DNA from 4 places in the Planococcus sp. VCh962 genome. Region 2 is predicted to be linked to each of the others. Evidence: riboswitches for the same ligand, from Rfam matches in the RefSeq annotation. Region 2 holds a riboswitch; each other region holds the start of a gene.
What was found. A riboswitch is a leader RNA that binds a small molecule or an ion and turns the genes downstream of it on or off. The one in region 2 is predicted to bind S-adenosylmethionine.
Positions count from the first base shown of each region.

Region 1: another riboswitch for S-adenosylmethionine. It lies ahead of AC3AQ9_RS18100 (aminotransferase class I/II-fold pyridoxal phosphate-dependent enzyme); the one in region 2 lies ahead of AC3AQ9_RS09225 (methionine ABC transporter ATP-binding protein).
Region 3: another riboswitch for S-adenosylmethionine. It lies ahead of AC3AQ9_RS12585 (LLM class flavin-dependent oxidoreductase); the one in region 2 lies ahead of AC3AQ9_RS09225 (methionine ABC transporter ATP-binding protein).
Region 4: another riboswitch for S-adenosylmethionine. It lies ahead of AC3AQ9_RS13100 (bifunctional homocysteine S-methyltransferase/methylenetetrahydrofolate reductase); the one in region 2 lies ahead of AC3AQ9_RS09225 (methionine ABC transporter ATP-binding protein).

Region 1 covers NZ_JBYLHS010000009.1:80,576-85,017, forward strand. Annotated here, with positions in the region: gene AC3AQ9_RS18080 (STAS domain-containing protein) at 1-217, opposite strand, end outside; gene AC3AQ9_RS18085 (cobalamin B12-binding domain-containing protein) at 195-845, opposite strand; gene AC3AQ9_RS18090 (hypothetical protein) at 867-1,220, opposite strand; gene AC3AQ9_RS18095 (antibiotic biosynthesis monooxygenase family protein) at 1,217-1,522, opposite strand; SAM riboswitch class I at 1,714-1,816, shown strand; gene AC3AQ9_RS18100 (aminotransferase class I/II-fold pyridoxal phosphate-dependent enzyme) at 1,947-3,122, shown strand; gene ystJ (NADP-dependent malic enzyme) at 3,200-4,429, opposite strand.
Region 2 covers NZ_JBYLHS010000002.1:382,706-387,147, forward strand. Annotated here, with positions in the region: gene AC3AQ9_RS09215 (O-acetylhomoserine aminocarboxypropyltransferase/cysteine synthase family protein) at 1-540, opposite strand, end outside; SAM riboswitch class I at 643-758, opposite strand; gene AC3AQ9_RS09220 (glycerol-3-phosphate acyltransferase) at 890-1,531, shown strand; SAM riboswitch class I at 1,659-1,772, shown strand; gene AC3AQ9_RS09225 (methionine ABC transporter ATP-binding protein) at 1,911-2,942, shown strand; gene AC3AQ9_RS09230 (methionine ABC transporter permease) at 2,932-3,582, shown strand; gene AC3AQ9_RS09235 (MetQ/NlpA family ABC transporter substrate-binding protein) at 3,662-4,442, shown strand, end outside.
Region 3 covers NZ_JBYLHS010000003.1:267,061-271,502, reverse strand. Annotated here, with positions in the region: gene AC3AQ9_RS12590 (sodium:solute symporter family transporter) at 1-771, opposite strand, end outside; gene AC3AQ9_RS12585 (LLM class flavin-dependent oxidoreductase) at 887-2,278, opposite strand; SAM riboswitch class I at 2,398-2,504, opposite strand; gene AC3AQ9_RS12580 (GNAT family N-acetyltransferase) at 2,827-3,375, shown strand; gene AC3AQ9_RS12575 (hypothetical protein) at 3,421-3,777, opposite strand; gene AC3AQ9_RS12570 (tartrate dehydrogenase) at 3,839-4,442, opposite strand, start outside.
Region 4 covers NZ_JBYLHS010000004.1:89,572-94,013, forward strand. Annotated here, with positions in the region: gene AC3AQ9_RS13090 (hypothetical protein) at 222-824, shown strand; gene AC3AQ9_RS13095 (DUF6920 family protein) at 985-1,848, shown strand; SAM riboswitch class I at 2,129-2,235, shown strand; gene AC3AQ9_RS13100 (bifunctional homocysteine S-methyltransferase/methylenetetrahydrofolate reductase) at 2,310-4,169, shown strand; gene metH (methionine synthase) at 4,150-4,442, shown strand, end outside.

The DNA of each region.
Region 1 (4,442 bases), on a different contig from region 2:
TGTTAGAGACGAAATTCAGTTCAAATTTAGGCTGAAGGGGTTCGGAACTCAGCAAAGTCCGAGCTTTTTGCAAACTATCTGCATCAACGATATCTGTGAATTTGCGGCATTCTCCAAATAATTCATATGCTTCAATAGAGTAGTCAACTACAGATAATTCATTGTTCACTTTAAATGCCGGGAGCGGCAAACCATTAAATTGAGATTTCGTAGTCATTTTCAGGCTTCTCTCCCGTCTTGATCCAAAGTTCTAATTGGTTTAAGTCTCTTACCACCATTGCCCCGCTGTTTCTTAAAGAATTCGAATTCGAAATATTGACTGCACGTCCGCCGACCAGAACAGCCGGCTGGAACTTCAATGCCAAAAATTCATTTACGTAGGTTTTCAATAAAGGCAATCTGTAAGCTAGCGCTGCCGACAAAGCAATGACGTCAGGTTTCCATTTTTCTGCTGCTTCCAAAGCATGCGGCAGTGGCAGATTCGGTCCCATATATTGGACCGACCAGCCATATTCCCGGAACAGAGATGCCACCATCTTCAATCCGATATAATGGTCTTCTCCTTCTGGCCCCAATACCATGACTTTTCTTTCCCCGCCGCTTTCTGCCAGTTTTCTATTTTCTACAGCAGATACCACGAAATCGCAGATTGCGGTAGCCAAATGTTCATCGGCAACTGTGATTTCATTGTTTTCCCATAACGTGCCGACATGATACATCGCCGGCGTCAGTAATTGGTCGAACAATTCTTTTCGGCTATGGCTTTCAAGAAAAGATTGAATCTGGCGCAATGCTTCCATATCTTCCCCTTGCAGAAACAATTCCGCTAGTTGGGTTGGCTGCATTATCTCCTCAACCTCCTTTTGCTACGATTTAGAAAGTAATTTATTTGCTTGCCGAAGGCAATCCAGCATAAAGTTTTCTTCAAGTTTTTCCGTTTTTCCTGGAAGAATCTTAATGAGCCGTTCAAAATTATCAATGATGAGTGCTGTTTCCACATTGCGGCTGTTCAATACCGTTTCCAGCCAGCGGCTGTAATCTAAAAATACTTGTTTGTCTTCCAGTTCATAAGCTGTTTCGAGATGATCCAAATGATGATGATTGTCTTTCTCGGTATGCTGGAAGCCCTGTTCACCGAACCGTTCCCAAAGGCTTGGATACGCTTCATAAATGCTTGTGGCTGTTTCCAAGGCGATTTGATCTTTAATAGCTTTGTTCATTCGGCGACGACCTCGTATTGCCGGACTTTCGGCACGATTCCTGCTAATGCCTTGTCCGGATAATGTTTTTCAAGTTCATGGATTTCTTTGAATTCATTGCTTCGGACCCATTTCAAATAAGCTTCTTTTGAATGCCATTCCAAATGCACCGTCAATTCATTTAACTTTTTAGTGTTCTGAATCAGGCGAAACTGATGAAAGCCTTCGGCCTGGTCCACCCGCCGGGAACGATTTTGATATATTTTTATGAGATCCTTTGTCTTTTCTTCTGGCACTTCTACTGTTGACGTCACAATATACATCCACATTCCCCTTTTAATGATTGATATTGCTAATTATAACCTTTCGCTATTCGAATTAAAAGAAATGCACTGTTGCCGAACTCCCTTTCGGTTCAAAGTCATTTTTTGATAATTTTCACTTTTCCCTTGCACTTCTATTCGAATTGCTCTAAACTTTGAAATATCGAACAGCGTATAACTTCATATTTAATTTCTTATCAAGAGAGACGGAGGGATTTGGCCCTATGATGTCTCAGCAACCAGCCTCGCGGCCACGGTGCTAATTCCAATAGGCATTCGCCTAAAAGATGAGAAGATTGTGTTCCTGAACAGGGGCTTTCTTCTTTTTTGAAGAAAGCCCCTGTTTTTATTAAAAAGATGGCGAAGTTTTAATCATCGATTTCCCTTAGGCTTTCGCCAAATTTGAAGAGGAGGTTTGTCACTTATGACCGATCATTTGGAAACTCAATTTATCCATTCAACCGGAGTTGACCGGCGAACCGGTGCAGTAAATGTGCCTATATACTTGTCTTCGACCTTTCACCAGCCAAGCTTTGATGAATTTGGTCCTTTCGATTATAGCCGTTCAGGAAACCCGACGCGCTTAAAGCTGGAAGAAACAATCGCCAAACTGGAAAATGGCACACGCGGTTTTGCGTTCGCTTCCGGCATGTCCGCCATCTCTTCCGCGTTCATGCTTCTTTCTGCAGGCGATCATGTATTGGTGTCTGAAGACGTCTACGGCGGCACTTACCGTTTTGTTACAGAAGTGCTGAACAAATTCCAAATCGATTACACGTTTGTCAATATGACCGATTTAAGTAAAATGGCTGAAGCAATCCGGCCAAATACTAAAGTGATTTATATTGAGACACCTTCTAATCCAGTCATGAACATCACCGATATTGAAATTGCCGCAAAACTGGCAAAAGCCAACGATTGCCTGACATTTGTCGACAATACCTTCATGACGCCGCTTTATCAAAATCCGCTGGACCTCGGAGCAGACCTTGTCCTTCATAGTGCGACGAAATTCCTTTCTGGACACAGTGATATCATTGCAGGGCTTGCCGTTACAAAAGATGTGGAACTGGGCGACCGGCTTGGGTTTATTCAAAACACATTCGGTTCTGTTTTAGGAGCACAGGATTCCTATAACTTGATCCAAGGCATTAAAACTTTGGGGGCCCGGCTCAAGCAGTCAGCCGCTTCAGCTCGCATCATCGCCGATTATCTGCACAGCCATCCGGTAATTGAAGAAGTTTTTTATCCGGGTTTTCGTTTCCATCCGGGCTACCCGATCCATGAACGGCAAGCCTCAGGTGCAGGAGCAGTCCTGTCATTTCGCTTGGCAGATAAAGCAGCTGCCTGGACGTTTGTTGAGAGCTTGCGCATTCCCATCTTCGCTGTCAGCTTAGGCGCAGTCGAGTCGATTTTATCGTATCCAGCGACGATGTCCCATGCCTCTATGCCGAGAGAAGAACGTGAAAAGCGGGGCATTACAGACGGATTATTGCGCCTGTCAGTCGGATTGGAACATACCGATGATTTACTGGAAGACTTGGAACAAGCATTGCAGAAAGTCCGGGAATCTGCCGGAATCACATCGTCTATACGATAAATAGCAACTTTTCTCCTCTTGTCCAACAAAAAAGCCGTTCAATCGATTAGATTGAACGGCTTTCTTCTATATATATGTTAACTGCCTGACCCGGTCGCAACTTCAACTGACTGATTTTCCTGCACAGATGCGTATTTTGCTACACCTGTTTCCACTGCTGCTTTTGCAACAGCTTCTGCCACTGCTGGTGCTACCCGCAGATCGAATGGAGCCGGAATCACGTAATCATCATGGATTGCCTTATCCTCAATCAAACTGGCAATCGCATGTACAGCCGCAACTTTCATTTCATCATTGATTGCACTTGCCTGAACGTCCAATGCACCTCTGAAAATCCCTGGGAATGCCAATACATTATTGACTTGATTCGGGAAATCAGAGCGGCCAGTTCCCACTACACGAGCCCCTGCCTCTTTCGCCAAATGCGGCAGGATTTCCGGATTTGGATTGGCCATTGCGAAAATGATGGAATCTTGAGCCATACTGCGCACCATGTCCTGGGTAAGAGCACCTTCTGCTGAAACCCCGATAAAGACATCTGCACCTTTGATCACTTCGCTCAGTAATCCTTCAATGCGTTCCGTATTGGTGTTTTCTGCAACTTTTTCCTTGAACGGATTCATGCCGTAGGTCCGCCCTTCAAAAATAGCTCCTTTGGTGTCACACATGATCAGCTGGCTGCAGCCGAACTTTCTCAATAGCTTAACCACCGCTATGCCAGCAGCGCCTGCTCCGTTGACGACTATTTTTGTTTCTGAAATATTTTTTCCGACTAATTTTAGAGCGTTGATCAAACCAGCTAATGTAACAATTGCTGTTCCATGCTGATCGTCATGGAACACCGGAATGCCCATTTCTGCTTTCAAACGCTCTTCAACAATAAAACATGTCGGAGCGGAAATATCTTCTAAGTTCACCCCGCCAAAACCGGGTTCCAGCAATTTGACGGTTTGAATAATTGTTTCAGCATCGGTAGTATTCAAGCAAATCGGGAAAGCGTCCACACCAGCAAACTCTTTGAACAATACAGCCTTTCCTTCCATCACCGGCAATGACGCTTCAGGGCCAATATTTCCAAGTCCAAGAACGGCAGTTCCATCAGTGACAACGGCCACAGTGTTGCCTTTCATCGTATAGTCATATACTTTACTGCGGTCTTGTGCAATTTCCTTGCACGGTTCAGCTACTCCGGGAGAATAGGCTAAGCTTAAATCGCGTTCATTCTTCACCGCTACTTTTGATCGGACTTCCAATTTCCCTTGATGTTGTCGGTGCAAATGTAAAGAATCGTTTTTTAGGTTCGACATTGCCTCATCTCCC
Region 2 (4,442 bases):
CAATAAAGGAATTTGATTCTCATGGGCAATATTTGCCACTGCTTCAACATCAAAGACATTCAAGCTCGGATTTCCGATGATTTCCCCAAAAATCGCTTTTGTCTTATCTGTAATGGCTCCACGGAAGTTTTCCGGATTCGTGCCATCCACGAATTTAACGGTGATGCCATAACGCGGCAATGTGTTGGCAAAAAGACTGTATGTACCGCCGTAAAGATTGGCGTCCGCCACAATTTCATCGCCTGCTTCTGCTATGTTCAGGACAGAAAAAGCAATGGCTGCCATTCCTGAAGATAAAGCTACCGCTGCTGTTCCGCCTTCAAGAAGCGCCACGCGCTGTTCAAAAACGTCAACCGTCGGGTTCATGATGCGTGAGTAAATATTTCCTGTTTCTTTTAACCCGAATAAATTCTGGGCATGCTCCGTATTTTTAAACACATAAGAAGTCGTTTTATGGATGGCTACCCCTCTGGCTCCAGTTACTGGATCCGGTTGCTGTGCCCCATGCAATAAAAGCGTTTCAGGTTTAAAGTTTGTCATTTTGTTTCCTCCTAAGGTTTTTTTGATGGAAACCATGGTTGAGGAGGAATAGAAAAAAGCCCCCTTCACTTAAGAAGAGGGCCGTCATATACGGATTGCCTCCTCTCATCTGCCAGATCCCGTCGTCCCGGATCTGTAGGATTTAGCACCTTTCCAAGCGTCGCTTGTTGGTTGCCGGGCATCATAGGGCCTATTCCCTCCGCCTCTCTTGATAAGAGTATTCAGATTTAGTTTTCCATCATGTTGAGAAGTATAAAATAAAACAAATAATTTTGTCAAGTGCATTTTTTCAAAAGATTTTGAAACCTATTACTTTTTTATACGTTTACAGTAATAGAGGTGAACAATAATGATTGTATGGATTGCACTTGCACTTATTTTAGGTTATTTGATCGGCTGTCTGCATGGTTCTATTGCTGCCCAGCTGCTGTCCGGCGTAAATGTCAAAAAAGAAGGCGTCAAAAATTCAGGAGCATCAAATGCAGCCATTGTTCTCGGCTGGAAATATGGAGCACTGGTAGCTTTTCTTGATATTCTTAAAGGAGCGGCTGTTGTGGCAGGTTTCCGCTTGTTGCTGAGCGGCTCTTCTTTCCCTGATGAAATGGTTTGGATGCTGCTGTTCTTCGCAGGAGCCGGTGTCATTTTCGGCCATAACTTTCCGTTCTATATGAACTTTGATGGCGGAAAAGGAACGGCTTCTGTCATCGGCGTCATGTTAGCCCTTGATTGGAAGCTTGGCCTGGCCGGCGGGCTGCTGCTTGTGCTGGCAGCGCTGGCTACCGACTATTTGGTGGTCGGAGTTCTCGTATTATACGGCATGTTTTTTGCCATCGCCTACTGGCCGGCTGAAGGGTTATGGCCTTTAGTAACAGCCTTCGCCTTGTTTGCCATGGCGCTCTGGAAGCATCTCGAAAACATCGCACGCATTAAAAATGGAACAGAAAATAAGGTCTCTTCTGTTTTCCGGAAAAAACCGGCCGGCTCCGCCTAAGATGCCCGCCGCTCTTGGGTCAACTCATATTTTTCTGTATTAAGTTAAATTTTTATTGCAAATCCCCTTGACTTATTCGTTATTTCGCAATAAAGTAAACATTACAAATCGAATAACGTACATCACTTTCTTATCCAGAGAAACCGAGGGACAGGCCCTTTGACGTTTCAGCAGCGGATTCGCTATATGCGAAAACTGTGCTAACTCCTGCAAATGCGATTTTGCATTTGGAAGATGAGAGCGAGATGGTTTCATGCCGAAGCCTTCTTTTTTCTTGTCGATAAGAAAAAAGAAGGCTTTTTTTCGTTCAATAATTAGGAAAGATAGAAAAGTACGCAACAAGATTTGCAGAATTCCCACAGCAAGAGGAGGCAGACAGATGATTCAATTTGAAAGGGTTGCAAAAACCTACCAGTCCGGCAAACAGGAAATCCATGCATTGAACGGGATTGATTTAACTGTCGAAACCGGTGAAATATATGGCGTCATCGGGTTCAGCGGCGCCGGCAAAAGTTCATTGATCCGAACGGTCAATTTGCTGGAACGGCCAACAACCGGCCGGGTTTTAATACACGGCAAAGACATATCTACTTTATCCAGCAAAGAAATACGGGAAACACGGAAAGACATCGGAATGATTTTCCAGCACTTTAATTTGCTGAATTCGAAGACCGTTTTCCACAATGTAGCCATGCCGCTTATTTTAGCGAAAACGCCAAAAAACAAGATCAAAGAGCAAGTCAAAGATCTGCTGGACTTTGTTGGCCTTGCTGACCAGGCTGAAAAGTATCCGGACCAGCTCTCGGGTGGACAGAAACAGCGTATTGGCATTGCCCGCGCACTTGCCACTAATCCTTCTGTTCTCTTATGTGATGAAGCAACGTCAGCCCTTGATCCGCAGACGACGCAATCCATTCTGGAATTACTCCGGCGCGTCAATCGTGAATACAATATCACTATATTATTGATTACGCATGAAATGGGTGTTATTCGTGAAATCTGTGATAAAGTGGCTGTTCTCGAAGCAGGAAAAGTGATTGAACAAGGAAGCGTATTCGACGTATTCACTAAACCGCAACATCCCACTACCCAAAGGTTTGTCCGGTCAGTGATGAACGATGAACTCCCAGAATCATTGCTTAACCAGATTCAGGATCCTAATCGCAGCCATGCGATTTACCGCATCCAATTTACCGGATCTGCGGTCGGACAGCCATTGATGTCGAGAGTTTCCCGCGAATTCAATTTGGATCTCAATGTGCTGTTCGGCAATATTACAGAACTGCAAGGCTCGCCTTACGGCAATCTGATTGTAGAGTTTTCTGGTCCTCCTGTTGAAATCCAGCAGGCCTTAAAAGCTATCCGGAGCGACACAGTCAAGGTTGAGGAGGTAGCAAACTATGCTAATTGATAACGAACAAATTTTAGAGGCCCTTTGGGAAACGGTTTATATGACGGGAGCTTCCTTTTTCTTTTCATTGATCATTGGATTCCCGCTTGGCATTTTGCTGGTTGTCACCCGCAAAGGGCATTTATTGGAAAACGAATCGGTTTCAAAAGTACTGAATGTCATCATCAATATTTTCCGGTCCGTGCCGTTTATCATTTTGATGGTTGCCATTATTCCACTGACCCGGCTGATCGTTGGCACATCCATCGGAACAGCCGCTGCCATTGTCCCTCTCGTCTTTTACGCTGGCCCTTATATTGCACGGCTGATCGAGAACTCGCTCTTAGAAGTCGATAAAGGCGTTATCGAAGCCGCTCAGGCAATGGGCGCTTCGCCAGCCCAGATCATCTTCCGCTTTTTAATCCCGGAAGCATTAAGTTCACTGGTGCTGGCCCTGACCATTGCAATTGTCGGTTTAATCGGGGCATCCGCTATGGCTGGTGCAATCGGTGGCGGCGGTCTCGGAGATTTAGCGATTACCTATGGATACCAGCGCTTTGACACATTAGTCATGTTCATCACCGTTGCCATTCTTGTTGTCCTTGTGCAAGGCGTCCAATCGTTTGGCAACGTCTTATCAAAACGGGTCAGAAGAAGTTAAAAATTGCAGGCAGCATGTGTGAAATTTTAATTGATTGCCAAACAATATTAAAACAAACAACTATTGGAGGAATAACAACATGAAGAAAATTACATCCCTTTTATTACTGGCCTTGGTGGCTTTGATCCTAGCAGCGTGCGGAGGCGGCGATGAAGAAAGTGCTGATGGAAACAGAAAAGTCACACTTGGCATCAGTGGTTCGGACACGACAATCTGGGATTATGTAGCGGAAAAAGCTGCAAAAGAAGGAATTGACATTGAAATCGTTACGTTTTCGGATTATGTCGCTCCTAACATGGCGCTTGCCGAAGGAGAATTGGATTTGAATGCTTTCCAAACCATTTCCTATTTCGATGAATTTGTTGCAGAACATAATATTGACATCGTACCCATCGGTTCAACAGTTATTGCACCGATGGGCCTTTACTCAGAAAAGTACAAGTCCATTGACGAACTTCCAGAAGGTGCTCAAATTGCTTTGCCAAATGAAGCAACAAATATGGGACGCGGATTATTGCTATTGCAAGAGGCTGGATTGATCAAACTTTCTGAAGATGCTGGATTGACTGGAACAGCGGATGACATTATTGAAAACCCCAAAAAAATCGAGCTGGTTCCAATGGTATCAGGTCAGACACCACGCGCTATGCCGGATGTAGCTGCTTCCATCATCAACAACGGCGTTGCGGTTGACGCAGGATTGAATCCGACAGAAGACCCGATTGCCCGTGAAAGTGAAACAGCGGCGCCTTATATCAACTTAATTGCTGCCAGCAAAGAAAACGCTGATGATCCTGATTTCTTGAAAATCGTTGAATTATACCAACAGGAAGATACAGCAGATTTCATTATTGAACATA
Region 3 (4,442 bases), on a different contig from region 2:
TGAAAACAGCAGCCACTGGATGCTTAAAATAGCAAAGCCGCTATAGAAAGGGCCACCGTTTGAGAGCGGTGCCACCAACGCCGGATCGATTGCACGGAGTTCCGAGTAAAGTGTTCCGAAGACATTCATGCCCCCACCAATCGTCCACAGCAGCGAGAGGAACAGCAGGATCGAAACAACCGCCATCGCGGTGCCTTGTATACCGTCACTGACTATCTGGGCAAAAGCGCCACCGAGACTGACGTAGACAATGGTAATGCCGACGCCGATCGCAATGCCCCACATATACGGGATGCCGATGACCGTTTCAAACATCGTGGCAAGCCCAACATTCTGGCCAACAATATAATAGATATTGAACAATACCAAAAGTGCCACGAGCACTTGAAGCGTTTTGCTATTATAGCGATTGCCGAGCCATTGTGGAAGGGTCAGGCTGCCGCCATTTTTCTGGCCATAGCGCCAGAAGGTCTTCGTGAACAGCAGCAAACCGAGCCATGTGACGCCAAAGCAGCCAATGGTGTACCATAATGTCGACAACCCATATGTATAGGCCCAGCCCGGGACGCCGAGGAATAAATTCGCGCTCGCGTAGGAAGCGCCGAAACTCAGGCCGACCAAAGACGGCCTTATTTTACCTTTAGCAAGGGCAAAGCCTTTCATCGAACCGCTGTGGACAGCGCCTTTCTTGCCGAGCCACGTCGTCCATGCAAAATAGCCGACAAGCATTACGATAATAAATGGCAGTAGCCATGTTGTATTTTCACTCATTGCTTTCCTCTCCTTTCTGCTTCGTTTTTGGATAGATCTTATCCCATAGTGCCAGTCCGGCAATCCAGAAAACCGCGACTGCAATCCAGTAAGCTGTAATCATGTCCACTCCCCCTTAGTTTTCAACCGGCTGGTGCAATTGTTTGTAGCTTGCTCCGGGATGCGTTTCTTTCAATCCGGTCTGGCCTTTTCCATAAATTTTTTCGCGATATGTGCCTTCTGCATATTCTTTCTGGACAAGGCCGCGTTCCTGCAGGACAGGAATGACGAGTTCAACAAAGTCCTTAAAACTGCCAGGGGCTAGCGTATAGGCGAGGTTGAAGCCGTCAACGCCTGTTTCTTCCGCCCAATATTCGATTTCATCCGCAATCTGTTCTGGAGTCCCTACTGCGACGGGCCCTCTGCCGCCAATGCCGACAAATGTGGCAAGTTCACGGATGGTCCATTTGCGGTCCGGATCGGCACGTGTAAATACTTCCACCGCTGACTGCATGGCATTGCTTTGGATATACTCCAACGTGTCGTCAGGATCATAGCCTGAAAAATCGATGCCCGTCCAGCCGCCGAGCAGCGCAAGAGCTCCTTCGTAACTGACGTAGCTTTTCAGTTCCTCGTATTTGGCTTGCGCTTCCTCTTCCGTCTTGCCGACGATGGCCGTGAATGTTGTATAGACGATGACATCTTCGGGATTGCGCCCGTTTGCCTGGATCCGTTCCCGCAATGCGGCTACTCCCTTTTTCACTACTTGGGTTGTCGGTCCCGCTGTGAAGACGGATTCCGCATGCTTGGCTGCAAATTCACGGCCGCGCGGTGAAGCGCCTGCCTGAAACAACACCGGTGTACGCTGCGGCGAAGGTTCTGACAAGTGCGCGCCAGGCACTTTGAAATATTTCCCTTCATGCCGGATGTCATTGACCTTTGAAGGATCGGTGTAGACTTTCGTCTGTTTATCGCGGACGACAGCGCCCTCTTCCCAGCTTCCTTCCCATAGCTTATAGCAGACCTCCAGAAACTCAGCTGCGAAGTCGTAGCGCTGGTCATGGTTCATTTGATCTTCCAGACCGATATTGAGCGCAGCACTTTTCAGATAAGAGGTCACCACATTCCAGCCGATCCGCCCTTTCGTCAAATGATCCAGTGTCGACATGCGCCGCGCAAATGTATAAGGATGTTCATGACTGACCGAAGCTGTGACCCCGAAACTCAAATGTTTAGTTACTGAAGACATCAGCGGCACGACCAGCAGCGGATCATTGACCGGAGACTGTACGGCATTGCGGAGCGCGGCATCCCGGGATCCGTTATAAACGTCATAAGTACCCAGCACATCCGCCAAAAACACCGCATCGAATTTCCCTTTTTCCAAAAGCTTGGCAAGTTCAATCCAGTATTCACTGTCTGTGTACGTATGGGAACGATCGTCTTCATGTACCCATAAGCCAGGGGACTGGTGCCCACCCGCACATACCATTTCAAATGCGTTCAAGTAAATCCGTTTCTTCGTCATATTCTTCCTCCTCATTTTTAATCGTTAAATTTATGCGGCACCGACAGCAGAAAATATAAAAAGCCCTCTTTTTCTCAACAATCGAGAAAAGAGGGCTGCGTAAATGGACAGAATCCGCTCTCTTATCTCCCAAGAAAAAATCTTGCTGGAATTAGCACCTTTCCGACAAATGTCAGAGGTTGCTGAAGCGTCAATGGGCCAGTCCCTCGGCTTCTCTGGATAAGATTATTAAATTTAAATCCAATCATAATACTAGGAAATATTAAAGTCAACCAAACATTTCAAATTTTATAACTACTTATTCCGGTATTAATTTACAGGTTTTTCTTTGAACCTTTTCCCTGTCGTGTTTAAAGCGCTTTCTAAAATTCTTAATCTTTTTATTTTACCGTCAACTTTTCCACATTGTTTATTGCCATCCATTATTAAAAATTCTATGATGGAACTACTACAGGTTAAGGGGTTGAGGTTATTGCGTATGACAGACCGGTTTTCAATTAATGAGGTGTTGAAAAATCACAAATGCTAAGGAGACTGACATGACAACCATTACTTCAAACCTTTTTACCGGTGAAAAGCTGAAGCTTTCACTGCCGCGAGAAGAAGACACAGACATCATGCTGCAATGGGGAGAAGACGCGGAATATCTGCGGAACGTCGATACCGAGTTCGCCCTTCCCCGCAGCCGGGAGCAGCTTTCTGGTGAAGGCGCCCCGAACCCTAATGAAGCTTATTTCCGACTGAGAACAATTAATGGAGACCGTTTGATCGGCTTCATTGTTATCCACTCAATTGAATGGAATAACCGCGCCGGGATGATGGCCATCGGCATCGGGGATGCCGCGGACCGCAGCAAAGGCTACGGATCGGATGCGCTGAAACTGATTCTCCGCTATGCTTTCCATGAATTGAACCTGGACCGGGTCGGCCTCGAAGTGATCGAGTACAATAAAGGCGGCATCCGGGCATATGAAAAAGCGGGCTTTCAAATAGAAGGCCGCAAGCGCTCGATGGTTTACCGTGACGGCAAACGCTTTGACGTCATCGTGATGGGGATTTTGCGCCCCGAATGGGAAGCTATCCATTTCGGAAATTGAATAACGGCAGCCCGGCATCATTTGAGATGCCGGGCTGTTTTGGATTTAATGAATCTGTTTTTCAAATAAAACAAAGCGGTCATTGTACTTGGAAATCCGGTGCAGCAACATCAAATTGACGATCAGAAGCCCTGCTGAAATCAGCAGCGTCAGCTGGATCCCGAGCAGGAACAGCCCACTGACTTGTCCAATTAGCATTCCAATGACCGGCAGCACGATGACGCCGCCGAACAACTGAAACCTTTTAAGCGATAGTAAAACAGTCCATCCCGGTTTGGAATGGATCGCCTTTCTTAGACCAATAGCTATTCTTATAGCTGGTTGATGATTTCCGCCGGATTGATTACTGCCTGCCCACAATCCGGATTTTGCAGACGTCCACCTCGTTTCCGTTGGAGCCAAGCAGTTCTTTCAATACACCGGTTCTTCTATCCGCATCCGCTTCCAGTCAATTTCTTAATTCTCATTTATGAACTTCCTCCTTTACAGCAGACAAGTTTTCAATAATTGCATCTGTTACTGCCTGAGTGTCATGCGTCCCTCCGATATCACGTGTCATGATGCCTTGGCGCGTCGTTTCAGCAATAGCCCAGTTCAGCAGCTCCGCTTCTTCCTTAAGCCCAAGATGATCAAGCATCATCGCTACACTGCCAATGGAACCGATTGGATTCGCGATGCCTTTGCCTACGATATCTGGCGCGGAACCGTGGACCGATTCAAACATGCTTGGAGTATTCCGCTCCGGGTTGAGGTTTGCGCTTGGCGCGAGACCCAGGCTGCCTGCAAGCGCGCTGCCAAGGTCGGATAAGATGTCCGCAAACAAATTAGAGGCTACCACAACTTCGAGCTCTTCCGGCCGCAGGACAAAATGAGCTGCTACAGCATCGACCAAGCCCTGTTCCGCCTCGACATCCGGATATTCCTTGCTGACGCGGACGAATACTTCATCCCAGAGAACCATGCCGTACTGCTGGGCATTGCTTTTTGTCACACTCAACACCTTTTTGCGCTTGCGTGTACGCGCCAATTCAAAAGCGAAGCGGATGATCCGTTCACAACCGTGCTCG
Region 4 (4,442 bases), on a different contig from region 2:
CCGTTCGGAAATTTCTTTAATTCTTCAGGCAACGATAAAATTAGCATGGACCTTTTTGTTTTTAAAATGTTGTAGACTAGCTGTTGATTACTAATTATAATTAGAAAAATAGGAATTTTTAATCACTTGTGTGTGAGGCTTTATAATTACCTTGATTAGAATTATATGTTAATACGTTGAAAGAAAAAGAAAAGACGTTAGGAAAAGAGGGGATCAACAGGATGAAATGGCTGCCTACACGAAAGAATAAAATTGAAGCTTTTTGGAAATGGTTCGAGGAGAATGAGGGAATTTACTTTGAGTTGGCTGAAGAAAATAGGGAAGAGCTTTTTGATGAATTGCAGCAAAAGCTTCAGAAAGTGAATAAGCATCTCGTTTTTGAGTTCAGTGCTGAGCCGGAGAACGGCAAACGCGAATTTATTATCAGTGCGGACGGCATAGTAGAGGGTTTTGAAGCGGTGTTTGATTTGCAGGAAACTGCTCCGGAACTTGAACGCTTTGAAATCATTGCTTTCAGGCAGCCTTCAGAAGAAGAGTTCAGTGTTTATTATGGAAAAAGGGAATTGACATGGGAGGATGTCTATTATACAGCGCTTCAGGATGTAGAGCAGGAAGAAGTCAATATGATGCTTTATATCAAAGGGCTGACAGAAGAAAATGAGGAGGAAATTATTCCGATTGTCTTCATCCTTCTGGACTCGGTGATCGGCGAATACAATATGGGAGTGCATGTTGGAAGCGTCGAGTTCCACCCGTTTGAAGATCAGCCAAACATTCGGCCGCTCTATACTTTAAAAGAGTTTTTCCCGGTGGAAAGTATATGAAATCGGTTGGGTGAATAAACCTTAAAAGCTTTGTTGAAGATGGAACTGGAGGAATTGAATGCATGGGAACAAATTACTCGCATAAATCATTTTTTCTGACAGGAAAAACTCTTCCAATGTCGTATATTAGGTAGTAATGCAAAAATGGAGGTGCTGTAAGATGAGGAAGAGAGTCGTGACTTCACTTTTCGTCGTTGCTGTAGCTGCGTTATATAAAGGGGCGTTGTGGAATTTCAGCAGCCAGAGCAAGAAACAAATTGACCAGCAGCTGGCAAAGGTTCCGGATGCAGAGCCGCGTGAAATAACAGAGGATATGCTGGAGCCGCTTCCAGCACCTGTGAAAAAATGGCTGACCCATGTCGGGATTGTCGGCAAGGACCAAATCCGTACTATTTTTCTTAGGCAAACCGGCTGGATGAGGTTGAAGCCCGAACAGCAGGAGTGGATAAAAGCGGAAGCGGAACAGACCGTTACGACCGATCCGCCGTCGTTTACCTGGACAGTGAAAATGAACATGCTGCCTTTTGTCCAAGTTGTGGGCCGGGACAGTTTCGAATCAGGAAAAGCTGACATGCTGGTTAAAGCAGGAGGGCTGTTTCCGCTTACCCGAGTAGCTGATAATGAAAAAACGGATCAGTCGGCATTGCAGCGGTATTTAATGGAAGTGTCCTGGTATCCGACAGCCGCCCTCAGCCCCTATATCAACTGGGAAGAAATTGATGAAAATACAGCCAAGGCCACCATGGATTATCAAGGGGTATCGGGATCGGCAATATATCATTTTAAGGAAGACGGAGAGCTGCAGAAAATTGTCGCCCATCGCTACAAAGACAATAGCCCGGAAGCGCCACTTGTGCCGTGCGTGGCTGAAATCAAAGAGCATCACAGCGCTGGCGGAATCAAAGTCCCTTCAAAGATCGAAATTACGTGGCAGCTGGAAGATGGAGATTTTACCTGGTACAAATTCGAGGTCCACGCAGCGGAATTTGATCCAATTCAAGCGGCAAAAAACACACCTCTTTGATAAATCACTCTTCAACACAGAAAGTTCAATCTTTTTAGATAAATCAACTTGACCTGAAGCCTGGATACAGGTAGGATTTGAAGATATAAAGAGAAACTTCAATCAGTGGGGATCTTACTCCACTGATGGTTAGTTGAATCAATCGGACTTTTACGGTCAGTCGGCTTCCCGCTTGCCAAAGCGGGAGCCATACTGCCCGTTAAAGTGGAATAAAGAGAAACATCAGTCAAAGGAATCGCCACTCATTGCCGTTAACATCGAATCATAACTGAATAGTGAATTCTTATCGAGAGAAGTCGAGGGACTGGCCCTATGACGCTTCAGCAACCAGCCATTAATGGTCAGGTGCTAAATCCAGCAGGCATGCAAATGTCTGGCAGATGAAAAGGAACGAGTTTATTAATCGTAAAGCCTTCTTTTTCAAAGATGGCTTTTTTTGTATATTTAGGAGGGTGAAGAGCATGGGTTTACTAGATGAGCTAAAGACGAGAATACTGACGGCAGACGGCGCGATGGGAACCCTATTGTATTCTTACGGCATCGAATACTGCAATGAGGAATTGAATTTGCAGCGGCCGGAAATCATTGAAAAGATTCACCAGGAATACATTCAGGCAGGTGCGGACATTATCCAAACCAATACGTATGGCGGCAATGCCTTAAAACTTGCGCGCTATGGATTGGAACATCAAGTCAAAGAGATCAACGAAGCGGCTATTCGCATCGCGAAAAGAGCAGCTGCCGCCGGCGACCAATTTGTTTTTGGGACAATTGGCGGCATCCGGGGCATCCGGAAAAGCGATGCCACTCTGCAGGAAATCATCGCGATGGTGGATCAGCAAGCAGGATATTTACTGGCGGGAGACCCGGATGCCTTGCTGCTTGAGACTTATTATGATTTTGAAGAACTGGCTGCGACCGTCAGCCATTTACGGAAAGTGACCGATGTGCCGCTGATTGCCCAAGTGTCGATGCACGAGCCGGGCATTTTGCAAAACGGCATGGCTTTGAATGATGCCCTGCACCAGCTGGAAGGATTAGGTGCGGACATTGTCGGTGTCAATTGCCGTTTGGGGCCGCATCATACGATCCAGGCGCTGGAAGAAGTATCGTTGCCGGAAAAAGCGTTCCTTTCGGCTTATCCGAACGCCAGCTTACTGGATCTTGAAAATGGCCGTGTGGTCTATGAGTCGGAAGCTGATTATTTCGGGCGTGCAGGATTATTATTAAGAGAAGAAGGCGCGCGCCTGATTGGCGGCTGTTGCGGCACCACGCCAAAGCACATCGAAGCGCTGAAAAAGCGCATCGGCAATTTAAAACCGATTACCCAAAAAGAAGTGATAAAGAAAAAGCCGATTGTTATTCGCGAAGCAGAAGCACTGGAAGTAGCACCGCTTCATGAAAAAGCGAAAACGGAACGCACCATTATTGTGGAGCTGGATACACCGAAACATTTGGATATTACAAAGTTCATTGAAGGTTCAAAAGCGCTGAATGCAGCAGGTGTGGACGCAGTTACGATGGCGGACAATTCACTCGCTTCTCCAAGAGTCAGCAATCTGGCAATGGGATCCATCTTGAAACACCAGGAACAAATCCGCCCTCTTGCACATATTACATGCCGCGACCGGAATTTGATCGGCTTGCAGTCGCATTTGATGGGACTCGATGCATTGGGAATCCATGATATTCTTGCAGTAACAGGAGACCCGACAAAAGTGGGGGATTTTCCTGGGGCGACAAGTGTTTATGATGTCTCGAGCCTGGAATTGATCCAGTTGATCAAAAAGCTGAATGAAGGCATTTCATTTTCCGGTAAACCGCTGCGCAAAAAAGCGAACTTCTCCGTAGCTGCCGCATTTAATCCGAATGTCCGCGTTTTAGACCGGGCAGTCGCGCGGCTTGAAAAGAAAATAGAAAGCGGGGCGGATTATTTCATTTCGCAGCCGGTTTACACAAAAGAGAAAATCGTTGAAATCTATGAAGCGACAAAGCATTTGAAAACCCCTATTTTCCTCGGAGTGATGCCTTTGACCAGTATCCGCAGTGCCGAATTCCTGCATAATGAAGTGCCTGGCATCAAGTTGTCGGAAGATGCACTGGAGCGGATGCGTGCTTGCGGCAATGATAAAGACCGCGCTACCAAAGAAGGCATCCAGATTGCAAAAGAATTGATCGATACAGCAGCGGATTTATTCCATGGCATTTACTTGATCACCCCATTTTTCCGCTACGATATGTCTTTGGAATTGATTGAATATATCCGCCAACTTGATATACAGAAAGAGAGCGATAGCAGCCATGTCAAAACAGCTAATTGAACAGCAACTCGAAAAGAGAATATTGATTATTGACGGTGCTACGGGAACGATGATCCAGAATGCCGATTTGTCAGCAGAAGATTTCGGCGGAGAGCAGCTTGATGGCTGCAACGAATACTTGAATATCGTCCGCCCGGATGTCATCGAAGGCGTCCACAATGCTTATTTGGAAGCGGGTGCCGATATTGTCTGTACGAACACATTCGGCGGAACGCCGGTCGTGCTGGATGAATACGGCCTTGGGAGCCAGGCAGCGGAAATCAATCGGCGGGC